Regions from separate parts of the Vibrio breoganii genome, predicted to be linked through region 2. Evidence: predicted binding sites of a transcription regulator. Region 2 holds the regulator's gene; each other region holds the start of a gene.
What was found. The regulator MetJ, encoded in region 2, represses methionine synthesis genes. The targets are predictions, from matches to a motif close to TTAGACNTNTANANGTCTAA.
Positions count from the first base shown of each region.

Region 1: a site for MetJ is predicted at 1,404-1,423, ahead of metE (5-methyltetrahydropteroyltriglutamate--homocysteine S-methyltransferase). Genes of this name have one in related genera too.
Region 3: a site for MetJ is predicted at 1,667-1,686, ahead of metK (methionine adenosyltransferase). Genes of this name have one in related genera too.

Region 1 is NZ_AP024864.1:1,810,971-1,815,339, reverse strand. Features, by position in the region: gene manD (D-mannonate dehydratase ManD) at 1-64, shown strand, start outside; gene OCU35_RS08490 (Gfo/Idh/MocA family protein) at 111-1,244, shown strand; gene metE (5-methyltetrahydropteroyltriglutamate--homocysteine S-methyltransferase) at 1,435-3,717, shown strand; gene fdhF (formate dehydrogenase subunit alpha) at 3,939-4,369, shown strand, end outside.
Region 2 is NZ_AP024864.1:2,657,565-2,661,933, reverse strand. Features, by position in the region: gene priA (primosomal protein N') at 1-680, opposite strand, end outside; gene rpmE (50S ribosomal protein L31) at 980-1,198, shown strand; gene OCU35_RS12355 (malic enzyme-like NAD(P)-binding protein) at 1,366-2,628, shown strand; gene metJ (met regulon transcriptional regulator MetJ) at 2,718-3,035, opposite strand; gene OCU35_RS12345 (O-succinylhomoserine (thiol)-lyase) at 3,226-4,369, shown strand, end outside.
Region 3 is NZ_AP024864.1:445,559-449,927, forward strand. Features, by position in the region: gene OCU35_RS02165 (DUF2189 domain-containing protein) at 1-167, opposite strand, end outside; gene metK (methionine adenosyltransferase) at 438-1,592, opposite strand; gene tkt (transketolase) at 1,933-3,927, shown strand; gene epd (erythrose-4-phosphate dehydrogenase) at 4,058-4,369, shown strand, end outside.

The DNA of each region.
Region 1 (4,369 bases), 850 kb from region 2:
CGAATATAAGCGCTCATACCTGCCAGTAAGCCGACTAGAAGATGGCACGCTTTGGCACTGGTAAGTCTCATACAAGCTAGCGTTAACTAAACAGAAATTTTGGAGAAGAAATGAATCAGAAAGTATTAGTGTTCGGTACAGGGTTTGCGGGCCAAGGGCATGCCAAGGCATTTAGAGATGCGGGCGCGGAGGTTGTCGGTATTGTTGGGCGCACCGAGCATGTTGTGACTCAGGTAGCCAAGGATCTTGATATTCCATATTCAGGAACCAACTGGGCATTGGCATTAGAGATGTGCAAGCCGGATATTGTGTCTATTGCGACGCCAGGTGGAGCGCACGTAGAGGCGATCAAAGAAGCGATTTCGTTTGGTTGTCATATTTTCTGCGACAAACCGCTCACTGAAAGTGGCGAAACAGCGCTAGAAATCTATCGTCTGGCTAAAGAAAAAGGCGTTAAGACGGCATTTGCATCAAGCTTTCGCTACATGCCTGAGATCATGCATGCGAAGCAACTGGTGGCCGCAGGGGCGATTGGTGAGCCCACTGAAGTTGAGTGTATTTCTCACTTCAATCTAGATAGAAATATCCCATTTGGTTGGTCGCACCGCACTGAGGCGGGTGGCGGTCGCTTGAACAACAACTTTACGCACTTGCTGTCGATTGTAACCTCAGTGGTGGGTGAAAAGCTCCTTTCCATCAGCGGTGAGGTGCGTAACGATATGCCAAAAGCGCCAGTGGTTGAGGGCGTGCATAACTTTACTGAGCGTCGAAACTTTATCCCTAAAGACATCAATGATCCGAACCTTGAATGGCGCGCTTGCGATGTAGAGTGGTCTTACACAGTCATGGCCCAAATAGAGAGCCGTATTCCAGCGGCTAATCCTGTATCGGTATTGTTTAAGCATGGCGGATTAACTCCACGCTTTAACGAAGACCATATCGTGTTCCATGGCAGTCAGGGCTCTATTTATATCAAAGGGCACTATGGCGATGGACCTCTGTATTTGTGGAAAGAAGGACAGTGGCAAGAGGTTGCGCTGCCTAGCGAAATCACCGAGCAGCTTCCGGCGATAGAGTGCGAAACACAGCGCAGCTGGACCCATCTTGCTACGCAGTTGGTAAAGGATGTGAGTGGCATTGAAGTGGAGCCTTACCAGACGTTTGAAGACGGCTGCAGATATCAGCTGATCATCGACTTGATTCGTAAGAACGATCGCTGGGTGGATGTTACCGATCTACTGTAATTGATTGTTTAATCGAAACTATTGAAAACGCAGAGCAGGCTATCGCTCTGCGTTTTTTCATTCCACGTTACGTCAAATTGCACGATTCCTATACTGAAATTCCTTCATAATCCATATGAATCATTCGATGTTGTTTCCTGTCGTCACCTAAGAGATATTTTAGACGTCCAGACATCTTACAAGGAACGGCATCATGACAACGACACACATTCTTGGTTATCCACGAGTTGGCGAAAAACGCGAGCTTAAATTTGCACTAGAACAATACTGGAATGGAGAATCCGACGTTAAAGCACTGCAAGACGTCGCCTCGGATATTCGCAAAAACAACTGGGCCCTTCAGCAAGACAACCAACTGTCATTTGCTACTGCGGGTGATTTTGCATGGTACGACCATGTATTGGGTACCAGCCTGTTGCTAGGGCATGTGCCAAAGCGTCATAAAAATGGCTTTCCAGATCTTGATACCCTATTTCGCATTGGCCGAGGTCAATCTCAAGCAAGTTGTGGCTGCTCTGGGGAAGCGGCGTCAGACATGACCAAATGGTTCAACACTAACTATCACTATATTGTTCCTGAGTTCTCAGCTGACGATAAGTTTGAGCTAAGCTGGACTCAGCTGTTTGATGAAATCAATGAGGCGCAAAAGCAGGGTCATAAGGTTAAACCCGTTTTATTGGGACCGCTTAGCTACCTTTACCTCGGCAAGGAGGTAGAAGAGGGGTTCGATCGCCTTACGCTTCTGCCAAGACTGCTCGCTGCCTATCAGGGGATCTTCGCCAAGCTAGAAAAACTGAATGTTGAATGGGTTCAAATAGACGAGCCAATCCTATCTCTAGAGCTGGATGCAAAATGGCTGAGTAGCTTTAAGTTGGCATACCAAGTAATAAGAAGTGACGTTAAAGTGCTTCTGACCACCTATTTTGATTCAGTGGTAGACGCCCTGCCGACGATTACTGAGCTTGCCGTTGACGGCCTGCATGTGGATTTGGCCAGCGCTCCTGAGCAACTGTCAGAGGTAGTGAAAGCTCTGCCTGAAAACTGGGTGCTATCGGCGGGGGCAATCAATGGTCGAAACGTATGGCGCGCCAATCTTGTAGAAAAACTACAAAGCCTAACAGCAGCAAAAGAAAAGTTAGGTGAGCGCTTGTGGGTTGCTACCTCTTGCTCACTACTGCACAGCCCTGTTGATCTAGAGCTAGAAACGGGATTGTCCGAAGAAACTCAATCATGGTTCGCGTTTGCTAAGCAAAAGGTAGCAGAGGTGAACTGGCTTGCTAAGGCGTTAGAGGGCGACAAGCAAGCTATTGAGTATTGCGAGCAATACAGTCAGCCTATCATCAAGCGTCAGCAATCAACCTTAGTTAACAAGGCAAGTGTTCAAACAAGACTGGCTAATCTAACATCGGCAGATGCCGAGCGCAGCGCCAAATATGCTGAGCGCTCTCATCACCAAAAAGAAGTGATTAAGCTTCCATTACTGCCAACGACCACCATCGGATCGTTTCCACAGACAAGTGAAGTGAGAAAAACCCGAGCCGCCTTTAAGCGAGGAGAACTGACACAAGGGCAATACCGCGAAATCATTCAGGGCTTTATCAAAGATACGGTTGAGCGTCAGCAGGCCATTGGTTTGGACGTACTGGTGCATGGTGAAGCCGAGCGCAACGACATGGTCGAGTACTTTGCTGAAAACCTTGCAGGCTTTCAAACCACACAATTTGGCTGGGTACAAAGCTATGGCTCTCGCTGCGTGAAGCCTGCCATCGTGGTGGCGGATATTGAGCGAGAACAAGCGATCACCGTCGATTGGACTCAATACGCGCAATCCCTTACAGACAAACCGATGAAGGGCATGCTTACAGGGCCTGTGACCATTCTTTGTTGGACCTTTCCTCGTGAGGATATTACCCGAGAGGCGATCACTAATCAGCTGGCCTTTGCACTGCAAGATGAGGTTGCTGATCTCCAATCTGCAGGCATCAATATTATACAGATTGATGAGCCTGCAATACGCGAAGGCTTGCCACTGAAGAGTAGGGATCATCAAGAGTATCTCAATTGGGCTGTGAATGCGTTTAAGGTCTCTGCAGCAAGCGCCAAACCTGAGACTCAGATCCATACCCACATGTGTTATAGCGAATTTAACGAGATCATTGACTCGGTCGCAGCCCTAGATGCGGATGTGATTACCATAGAGACCTCACGCTCAAACATGGAACTGCTGAACGCATTTGAAGAGTTCAATTACCCTAATGAGATTGGTCCAGGTGTTTATGATATCCACTCACCCAACGTACCAAGCGTTGAATGGATAGAGCAGTTAATTGAAAAGGCGGCTACACGTATCCCTGTCGAGCGCTTATGGGTAAATCCAGACTGCGGCCTTAAGACCCGCAACTGGCAAGAAACAGAACAATCCCTTAAAAACTTGGTTGAAGCAACTCAGCGTCTGAGGGTAAAACTCGCATAGGCAATCTTTGCAAATGTTGTACACCTAGGGTTAGCTTCGGTTAACCCTTTTGTTGTTACACGTTAAATCCTCCTACCAGTCACATTATTTGTATGACAAATAGCCAAGAGGCTTATTTCCATAGTAGTATTGTGGAATTAAATAACCTTGCCTAACGCGCGGTTATTCTTATTCAAATAATAAAATTCCCGCACGACGGGGTGAGTGATTAGGAGTTGGCTATGGTTCAGATTGTCATTGATGGAAAGTATCGTGTAGTAGAGCAGGGCATGACTCTGCTTGAGGCTGCCAATGTGTGTGGTGTGGAGATACCCTCACTGTGTGGTGCTAACAAAAGTGGCGAGAAGGTGCCGTGCGACTTATGTGTGGTAGAGGTTGAAAGTGGCGGAGTGCAGCGCTCTTGTGAACTTGAGGTGCACAATGGGCTGAACGTTGTCACTCAATCTGAACACCTGAGTGAACATCGTCGTCAAGCCCTGAACCGCATCATGACCGACCACTACGCCGACTGCGAAGCGCCGTGCAAAACGGCTTGCCCTGCGGGTGTTGATATCCAATCTTATCTGTATCACATCGCTCAAAATGATCATCAAAAAGCCATCGAAGTGATCAAGCGTACCTTGCCTATGCCCCTCTCTATTGGGCGCGTTTG
Region 2 (4,369 bases):
CCCGTTACGCCATCTAATAAAGCACATTCGTAGCCATCGATATGGTTAACCGTCACTACCGCTAGCATTTGCTCGTGATTAAGCTCTCGCTTGTCGTCTTCGTTGACTCGAATCTCTTGCCATTGGTCGTTGATCTCAAGGACTTCTGAAGACGTTACCCACTCTTTATCTTGTAATGCTTTTAAAACCGAGCTCGATATTTCCATATCTACTAGCTCGTGATGGGGTAAAGGACAATGTTGTAAGGCGTTCATTACCTTGGCTTGCTGCACCGCTCGTCCAAAGCCTTGCATCAATTGATTGCGACCAGACTCCGTAAGTTGCCAAGTTTTTTGAGGCTGCTTTTGTGCAGGCTTGCCTTTGCGCAGTGCGCCGGGCATTGCTCCGTTTAAGGTATCGCCCAAAGGATATTGGTAAAATCGGCTGCCCCAATGGATTAATCGATACAGCTTCTCTGGCCATATGGGTTCTTGGTCAAGGACCTCCGTTAAAGGTTTAAGCTTGTTAATATCGTATTCTGATTGATGGGTGAGAGCGGTGATCACACCAAGGAGCTTCTTTGGACCAAATGGAACCCATACGCGCACACCCACCACGGGAAATAGGTGGGCAGGAATGATGTATTCAAATTCTTTATCCAGAGGTACAGGTAGGGCAACTCTGGCAATGGTTGGTCGCATGAGATCTCTTTGGGGCTTTGCAGTCAAGAACGGATAGTCATGATAATACTAGAGAAAAGCCCATAAGATTACGATAATTGAATATAGGTGAATCAAGCTCACCTTCGTAACTCTTTAATATAAAGAGTTACGGTGAAAAAAGTGGCGAAAAAAGGGACAAATAAGTTGATCCCAACAGACTATTTCATTAGTATACTGCGCCTTGAAGATGTCGTATTAAACGATATCACTGTTAGAAACTACGTGTGGTGTTCAGCATAGAACTGGATAGCGACACGGCCTATAAATGAGGTTTTCCCATGAAAGCAGGTATCCATCCTGAGTACAAAGCAGTTACTGCAACATGTTCTTGCGGCAACACTTTTGAGTTCAACTCAACTCTAGCTAAAGAATCTATCCACCTAGACGTATGTGACAAATGTCACCCGTTCTACACTGGTAAGCAACGTATCGTTGATACTGGCGGCCGTGTTGATCGCTTTAACAAGCGTTTCGGTGCTCTTTCTTCTAAGAAGTAATCTTAGTTGTAAAGAAACAGAAAAAGGTCGCTTAGGCGGCCTTTTTTGATCTCAGCTGAAAGCAAAGATTACAATTCATAGTGTTGCTACTATGTAGCACATTAACTGATTTTTATTTACACTAACACTTCTATTATTTCCCTTAAACCCTAAAGGATTTTCCTTCGATGTCTGATGACCAACCTGTAAACGATTTTCGCCAGCAAGCTCTTGATTATCATGAGTTCCCTAAACCGGGAAAGATTGCTGTTGAGTTGACTACTCCTGCTGATTCTGTGCATGACCTTGCTTTGGCTTATAGCCCAGGTGTTGCTGAGCCAGTGCGTGAGATTGCTCAAAACGTGGATAACGTTTACAAGTACACTGCGAAAGGAAACATGGTTGCGGTTATCTCAAACGGCACCGCGATTTTGGGGCTAGGTAATCTAGGTCCTATGGCTTCAAAACCAGTAATGGAAGGTAAGGCGCTACTGTTCAAGCGTTTTGCTGGTCTAGACTCAATCGACATTGAAGTAAAGCACCGCACTATCGATGAATTCGTTGATACGGTAGCGGCAATTGCCGATACCTTTGGTGGTATTAACCTAGAAGACATTAAAGCACCAGATTGCTTTGAGATTGAAAGCCGCCTGATTGAACGCTGTGACGTGCCTGTTTTCCATGATGACCAGCACGGTACTGCGATTGTTACCGCAGCGGGTATGTTGAATGCCATTGAGCTTCAAGGGAAGCAACTGTGCGACTCTACCATTGTCTGTCTAGGTGCGGGTGCAGCGGCTGTTGCCTGTATGGAGCTGCTGATTAAGTGTGGCGCTCAGCGTGAAAAAATCTACATGCTAGATCGCAAGGGTGTGATTCACACGCGTCGTGACGACTTGAATGAATACAAACAGCTGTTTGCTAACAATACCGACAAGCGTACGCTAGAAGATGTGATTGAAGGAGCCGATCTGTTCTTGGGTGTATCAGGGCCAAACTTATTATCTCCAGAAGCACTGGCACTAATGGGCGACAAGCCTGTGGTATTCGCTTGTTCAAACCCAGATCCAGAGATTAAGCCGGAGCTTGCGCACAAAGTACGTACTGACCTTATCATGGGTACAGGCCGTTCTGATTACCCAAATCAGGTCAACAATGTTATCTGCTTCCCGTTCATCTTCCGTGGTGCATTGGACGTTCGTGCCAGTGAAATCAATATTGAGATGAAGCTTGCGGCAGTAGAAGCGATTCGTCAGCTGGCGAAAGAGCCTGTTCCTGCAGAAGTATTGAAAGCGGCGGGTGTCGAGTCTTTAGAATTTGGTACGGGTTACATCATTCCAAAACCTATGGACCCTCGTTTGCTTCCTCGTGTGGCAAGAGCGGTAGCTGAGGCTGCGGTTGAATCTGGTGTGGCACGCATTGAGCTACCAGAAAGCTACATGCAGGGATAAATCCCAAATATGTAAAAAGGGGGTTAGAGTACGCGTACTCTAACCCCCTTTTGCTATTTACTCACTGGTATATCAAATTACCAAGCTAATTAGTCATCAAATACTTCTAGCTCAATACCTAAATCAGACATGATTTGCTGAGCTTCAGCAGGGATCTCATCGGGGTGGTCTTTTCTTAGGTCTTCGTCAGTAGGTAGAGGCTGTCCTGTGTAGGCATGCAAGAATGCCTCACAAAGCAGTTCGCTATTGGTTGCATGACGCAGGTTGTTCACCTGGCGACGAGTGCGCTCGTCAGTCAGAATCTTAAGAACCTTAAGCGGAATAGACACAGTGATCTTTTTAACTTGAGTACTTTTTTTACCGTGCTCAGCATATGGGCTGATGTAATCGCCATTCCAGTCTGCCATTGGAAACCTTTTATTACCTAATATAAGAGTTAATACCCAATTCTAGCGATATTGACTGCTATATGTAAAGGCATTTAGACGTCTAGATGTGTTGATGTCTGATGGTTATCGGGGTAATCTATGAACAGAATTAGATTAATTTGATTGGTATCAAACTCCACCAGTCATTGTCAAAGGAAAGGACAAGAAAATGAGCAGTAAACACAAGTCATCGACGATTGCCGTTCGTACCGGTATCGAATCTGATACCCAACACCATGCTGTTGTTCCCCCAATTTATCTGTCCACCAACTATGGTTTTCCTTCATTCGGAGATGTACCAAAGTACGACTATACCCGCTCAGGAAATCCAAATCGAGGATTACTAGAGACGGCCCTGTTTGAGTTGGAATCGGGTAAAGGTGCGGTGGTGACAAACTGTGGCACGTCGGCTCTTAATTTATGGGTTTCAGCATTTTTAGGCCCTGATGATTTAATTGTTGCGCCACATGACTGCTACGGCGGCACCTACCGTCTATTCAATACACGCTCGTTAAAGGGTGACTTCAAGGTAGAGTTTGTTGATCAATCTGATGAACAAGCACTTGCCGCAGCAATAGCAAAAAAACCTAAGCTTATTCTTATCGAAACGCCGTCTAACCCGCTGGTTCGCGTCGTGGACATCGCAAAAGTATGTCAGCAAGCGGCTGAAGTTGGTGCATTAGTGGGCGTCGACAACACCTTTTTGACTCCCATATTCCAAAAGCCTCTAGAGCTGGGCGCGGACTTCGTTATTCATTCAACCACCAAGTACATTAATGGTCACTCTGACGTTATTGGCGGTGTGGTGATCACCAAAACCGAAGAGCACGCTGAAGAACTTGGCTGGTGGGGAAACTGCATCGGCGCGACAGGCACTCCATTTGATAGCTACATGACGCTGCGTGGCATTCGTACCTTGGGTGCCCGAATGCGTGTTCATGAAGAAGGCTCACAGCAAATCCTAAGCTACCTTCAATCGCAAAAGCACGTTAAGACTATCTACCACCCAAGCCTTCCTGAGCACCCTGGGCATGAGATTGCCAAGCGCCAACAGTCTGGCTTTGGCAGTATGCTGAGCTTTGAATTTGATGGCAGCATGGAAGAGCTAAAAACCTTTGTGGGTGGATTGAAGCTATTCTCTTTGGCAGAGTCTCTAGGTGGAGTAGAAAGCTTAATTTGCCACCCAGCGACTATGACGCACCGTGCTATGGGTGAAGAAGCCCTAGCCGAGGCGGGCGTTTCTCATTTCTTGTTGCGTTTGTCTGTGGGTCTTGAAGACGCTGATGATCTGATTGATGACCTGATCCAAGCGT
Region 3 (4,369 bases), 640 kb from region 2:
TAGAAAAGACTAATTAGTGGTGACTTAACAAGGTCATTAAGCCCCAGCGATAACCACTGAAAGGGATCGCTAATGGTGATTTTGTTGCACGGCAGTGTCTTTGCGTAGTCACTGTCTTTGACTTCTGTTGTTTTCTGGAAGCCGTCTTCATCGTATGTACGAGGCATGGTAATCCTCCTGATTCTGTCCCGTAATGATTACCCTCGATGCATAGAGCAGCGCATCTCTAATAGAAAGACCAAGGGAGTTTGCCTGTTATTAATACGACCCTCTTGCTAAAAAAGCTGATCAATTTAACAGTTTGTTAACTTTTATAACTATCGTCTTGGATGAGGGGAATTACAAATTTTGTGCGGAAATTAATCAGAAGGAGGTAGGTTTGAAGCAAAAAAAACCTCAGCACCATGGCTGAGGTCTTAGCAATCGTGTTTTTAAGCTTACTTGATGCCTGCGAAATCTTTAAGGATTTCTGCTTTATCGGTTGCTTCCCATGGGAACTCTTCGCGACCGAAGTGGCCGTATGCAGCAGTTTGCTTGTAGATAGGCTGAAGTAGGTTCAGCATCTCTTGTAGACCGTATGGGCGTAGGTCAAAGTTTTGACGAACCGCTTCAATGATGATCTCGTGAGCTACTTTCTCAGTACCAAAGGTTTCAACCATGATAGACGTTGGATCAGCAACACCGATAGCGTAAGACAGTTGAATCTCACAACGGTCAGCCATGCCAGCAGCAACGATGTTTTTCGCAACGTAACGAGCGGCGTATGCTGCAGAGCGGTCAACTTTTGATGGATCTTTACCAGAGAATGCACCGCCACCGTGACGAGCTGCGCCGCCGTAGGTATCAACGATGATCTTACGACCCGTTAGACCACAGTCACCCATTGGGCCACCGATTACGAAACGGCCTGTTGGGTTGATGAAGAAGTTAGTGTCTTTGTTGATCCACTCAGAAGGAAGTACTGGCTTGATGATTTCTTCCATCACTGCTTCACGTAGGTCAGGTGTTGTTACTGAATCACAGTGTTGAGTTGAAAGAACAACAGCATCGATACCAACAATCTTACCTTGGTCGTACTGGAAGGTTACCTGAGATTTAGCATCTGGACGAAGGAAGTCTAGCTTGCCACTCTTACGTACTTCAGCTTGCTTCTTAACAAGAAGGTGAGAGTAAGTAATTGGAGCTGGCATTAGGATAGGCGTTTCGTTAGTCGCGTAACCAAACATGATACCTTGGTCGCCTGCGCCTTGATCTTTAGGGTCTGCTTTATCAACACCTTGGTTGATGTCTGGAGACTGCTTACCAATGGTGTTTAGTACCGCACAAGAGTCCGCATCAAAGCCCATGTCTGAGTGTACGTAACCGATGTCACGAACGGTTTGACGAGTTAGTTCTTCGATATCAACCCAAGCAGAGGTAGTGACTTCACCACCCACCATTACCATGCCTGTCTTCACGTAGGTTTCACAAGCAACGCGAGCTTTTGGGTCTTGCTCAAGAATTGCATCTAGAACCGCATCAGAGATTTGGTCTGCGATTTTATCTGGATGGCCTTCTGATACTGACTCAGAAGTAAACAGGTGCTTAGCCATGATGGGCTCCCTTATTTCTTAGTTAAGAAAAGACGCATCTTGGCGTCTTTTGAATCGTGCTGTTTAGTAGGTGTTTCTACTTCTAGACGTCTATTCTAATTTTGAATGTGTGAAATACAAGCTTTTTTACGATTTAAGTGAGCCAAACGTTTGCGCTGGGTCACACAAGTTTTTAGTTAAAATAGTGAGATGTTAAACAAATTAATCTCTCATAGTTTGAATTTTGCTCGGGAAAGGGTTTGCAGTAATAGAGGCGCTTTGCGACAATAACGGCGCCCAACACCCTCCGTTGGGATCAGGACTTATTTTTAATAAATTGCTTATGCATTCAGGAGCAGACATGTCTTCTCGTAAAGATCTAGCCAATGCAATCCGTGCTCTTAGCATGGATGGTGTTCAACAAGCTAACTCTGGTCACCCAGGTGCACCTATGGGTATGGCTGACATCGCTGAAGTACTTTGGCGTGGTCATTTGAACCATAACCCACAAAACCCAGAGTGGGCTGACCGCGACCGTTTTATTCTGTCAAATGGTCACGGATCAATGCTGATCTACTCTCTGCTTCATTTGACGGGTTACGAGTTATCTATCGATGACCTTAAGAACTTCCGTCAGTTGCACTCTAAAACTCCAGGCCACCCAGAATATGGTTACGCACCTGGTATCGAGACCACGACAGGTCCTCTAGGTCAAGGCATCACCAACGCGGTTGGTATGGCAATGGCTGAAAAAGCACTTGCAGCACAGTTCAACAAAGAAGGTCACGACATCGTTGACCACTACACCTATGCATTCATGGGTGACGGCTGTCTGATGGAAGGTATCTCACACGAGGCGTGTTCTCTTGCGGGTACTCTAGGTCTTGGCAAGCTAGTTGCTTTCTGGGATGACAACGGCATCTCTATCGATGGTGAAGTTGAAGGCTGGTTCTCTGATGATACGCCTAAGCGTTTCGAAGCGTACGGCTGGCATGTCATTCCAGCAGTAGATGGCCATGATGCACAAGCAATCAACGCGGCTATCCTTGCGGCAAAAGCAGACCCTCGTCCAACACTTATCTGTACTAAGACAGTGATTGGCTTTGGTTCTCCAAACAAAGCGGGCACGCACGACTGTCACGGCGCACCACTGGGTCAAGACGAAATCGTTGCGACTAAAGCCGCCCTTGGTTGGGAGCACGGTCCATTTGAAGTTCCTGCTGACATCTATGCAGAGTGGGACGCTAAAGAGTCTGGCGCTGCAAAAGAAGCGGCTTGGAATGCGAAATTTGAAGCTTACGCTGCGGCATACCCTGCTGAAGCAGCTGAGCTTAAACGTCGCGTTAACGGTGAACTTCCAGCACAGTGGGAAGAGAAAGCAAACCAAATCATTGCTGATCTTCAAGCAAACCCTGCCAACATTGCATCACGTAAAGCATCACAAAATGCACTAGAAGCGTTTGGTCAAATGCTTCCTGAGTTCATGGGTGGGTCTGCTGACCTTGCGCCATCAAACCTAACCATGTGGTCTGGCTCTAAGTCTCTTGAAGCAAATGACTTCTCAGGCAACTACATCCACTACGGTGTACGTGAGTTCGGCATGACGGCTATCATGAACGGTATGGCTTTGCACGGCGGTTTCGTACCGTACGGCGCAACCTTCCTAATGTTCATGGAGTACGCGCGTAACGCCATGCGTATGGCTGCTCTGATGAAAATTCAGAACATCCAAGTTTACACTCATGACTCTATCGGTCTGGGTGAAGACGGCCCAACTCACCAACCGGTTGAGCAAATGGCATCTCTACGTCTGACTCCAAACATGAGCACATGGCGTCCATGTGACCAAGTTGAGTCTGCAGTAGCATGGAAACTGGCTATCGAGCGTAAAGACGCGCCTACGGCGCTAATCTTCTCTCGTCAAAACCTAGCACAGCAAGAGCGTGACGCTTCTCAAGTGGCTGACATCGCTAAGGGTGCTTACATCCTTAAAGATTGTGCTGGCACTCCAGAGCTCATCATCATTGCAACAGGTTCTGAAGTAGAACTAGCAGTTGCAGCGCAAGCTGAACTAACAGCAGCAGGCAAAGCGGTACGTGTAGTATCAATGCCTTCTACTGACGCGTTCGACAAGCAAGATGAAGCGTACCGCGAGTCAGTACTACCATCATCAGTGACTAAGCGCATCGCGGTAGAAGCAGGCATCGCTGACTTCTGGTACAAGTACGTAGGCTTCGGTGGCAAGATCATCGGCATGACTACCTTCGGTGAATCTGCTCCAGCAGGCGAACTATTCAAGATGTTCGGCTTTACTACTGAAAACGTAGTGAACACAGCGAAAGAGCTTCTAGCTTAATAGCTTAGGACTTTCTTGAAAGACAAAAACCAGCAGTTTACTGCTGGTTTTTTTATGTTCGGAATAATGTTGTGATCTGATAAACTCTCGCACCATTACTATAATAGTAGGCCTTGGTGGGAGTGTAGGTATGCTAAGAGTCGCAATAAATGGATTTGGTCGTATCGGGCGCAATGTTTTGCGGGCGGTTTATGAGAGCGGTAAGCAAGACTTAATAAAGGTGGTGGCAGTTAATGAACTGGCGCAGCCGGATGCTATGGCACATCTTCTTCAATACGACACCAGTCACGGACGCTTTCACCACAAGGTTAGCCATACTCAAGAGTATCTGAATATCCATCACCTCGATGGTAGTAAGGATGAGATTCGTATCTTGCATCTTGCTGAGCTGGATTTACTTCCTTGGTGTGATCTTGATGTGGATATCGTGCTGGATTGCACC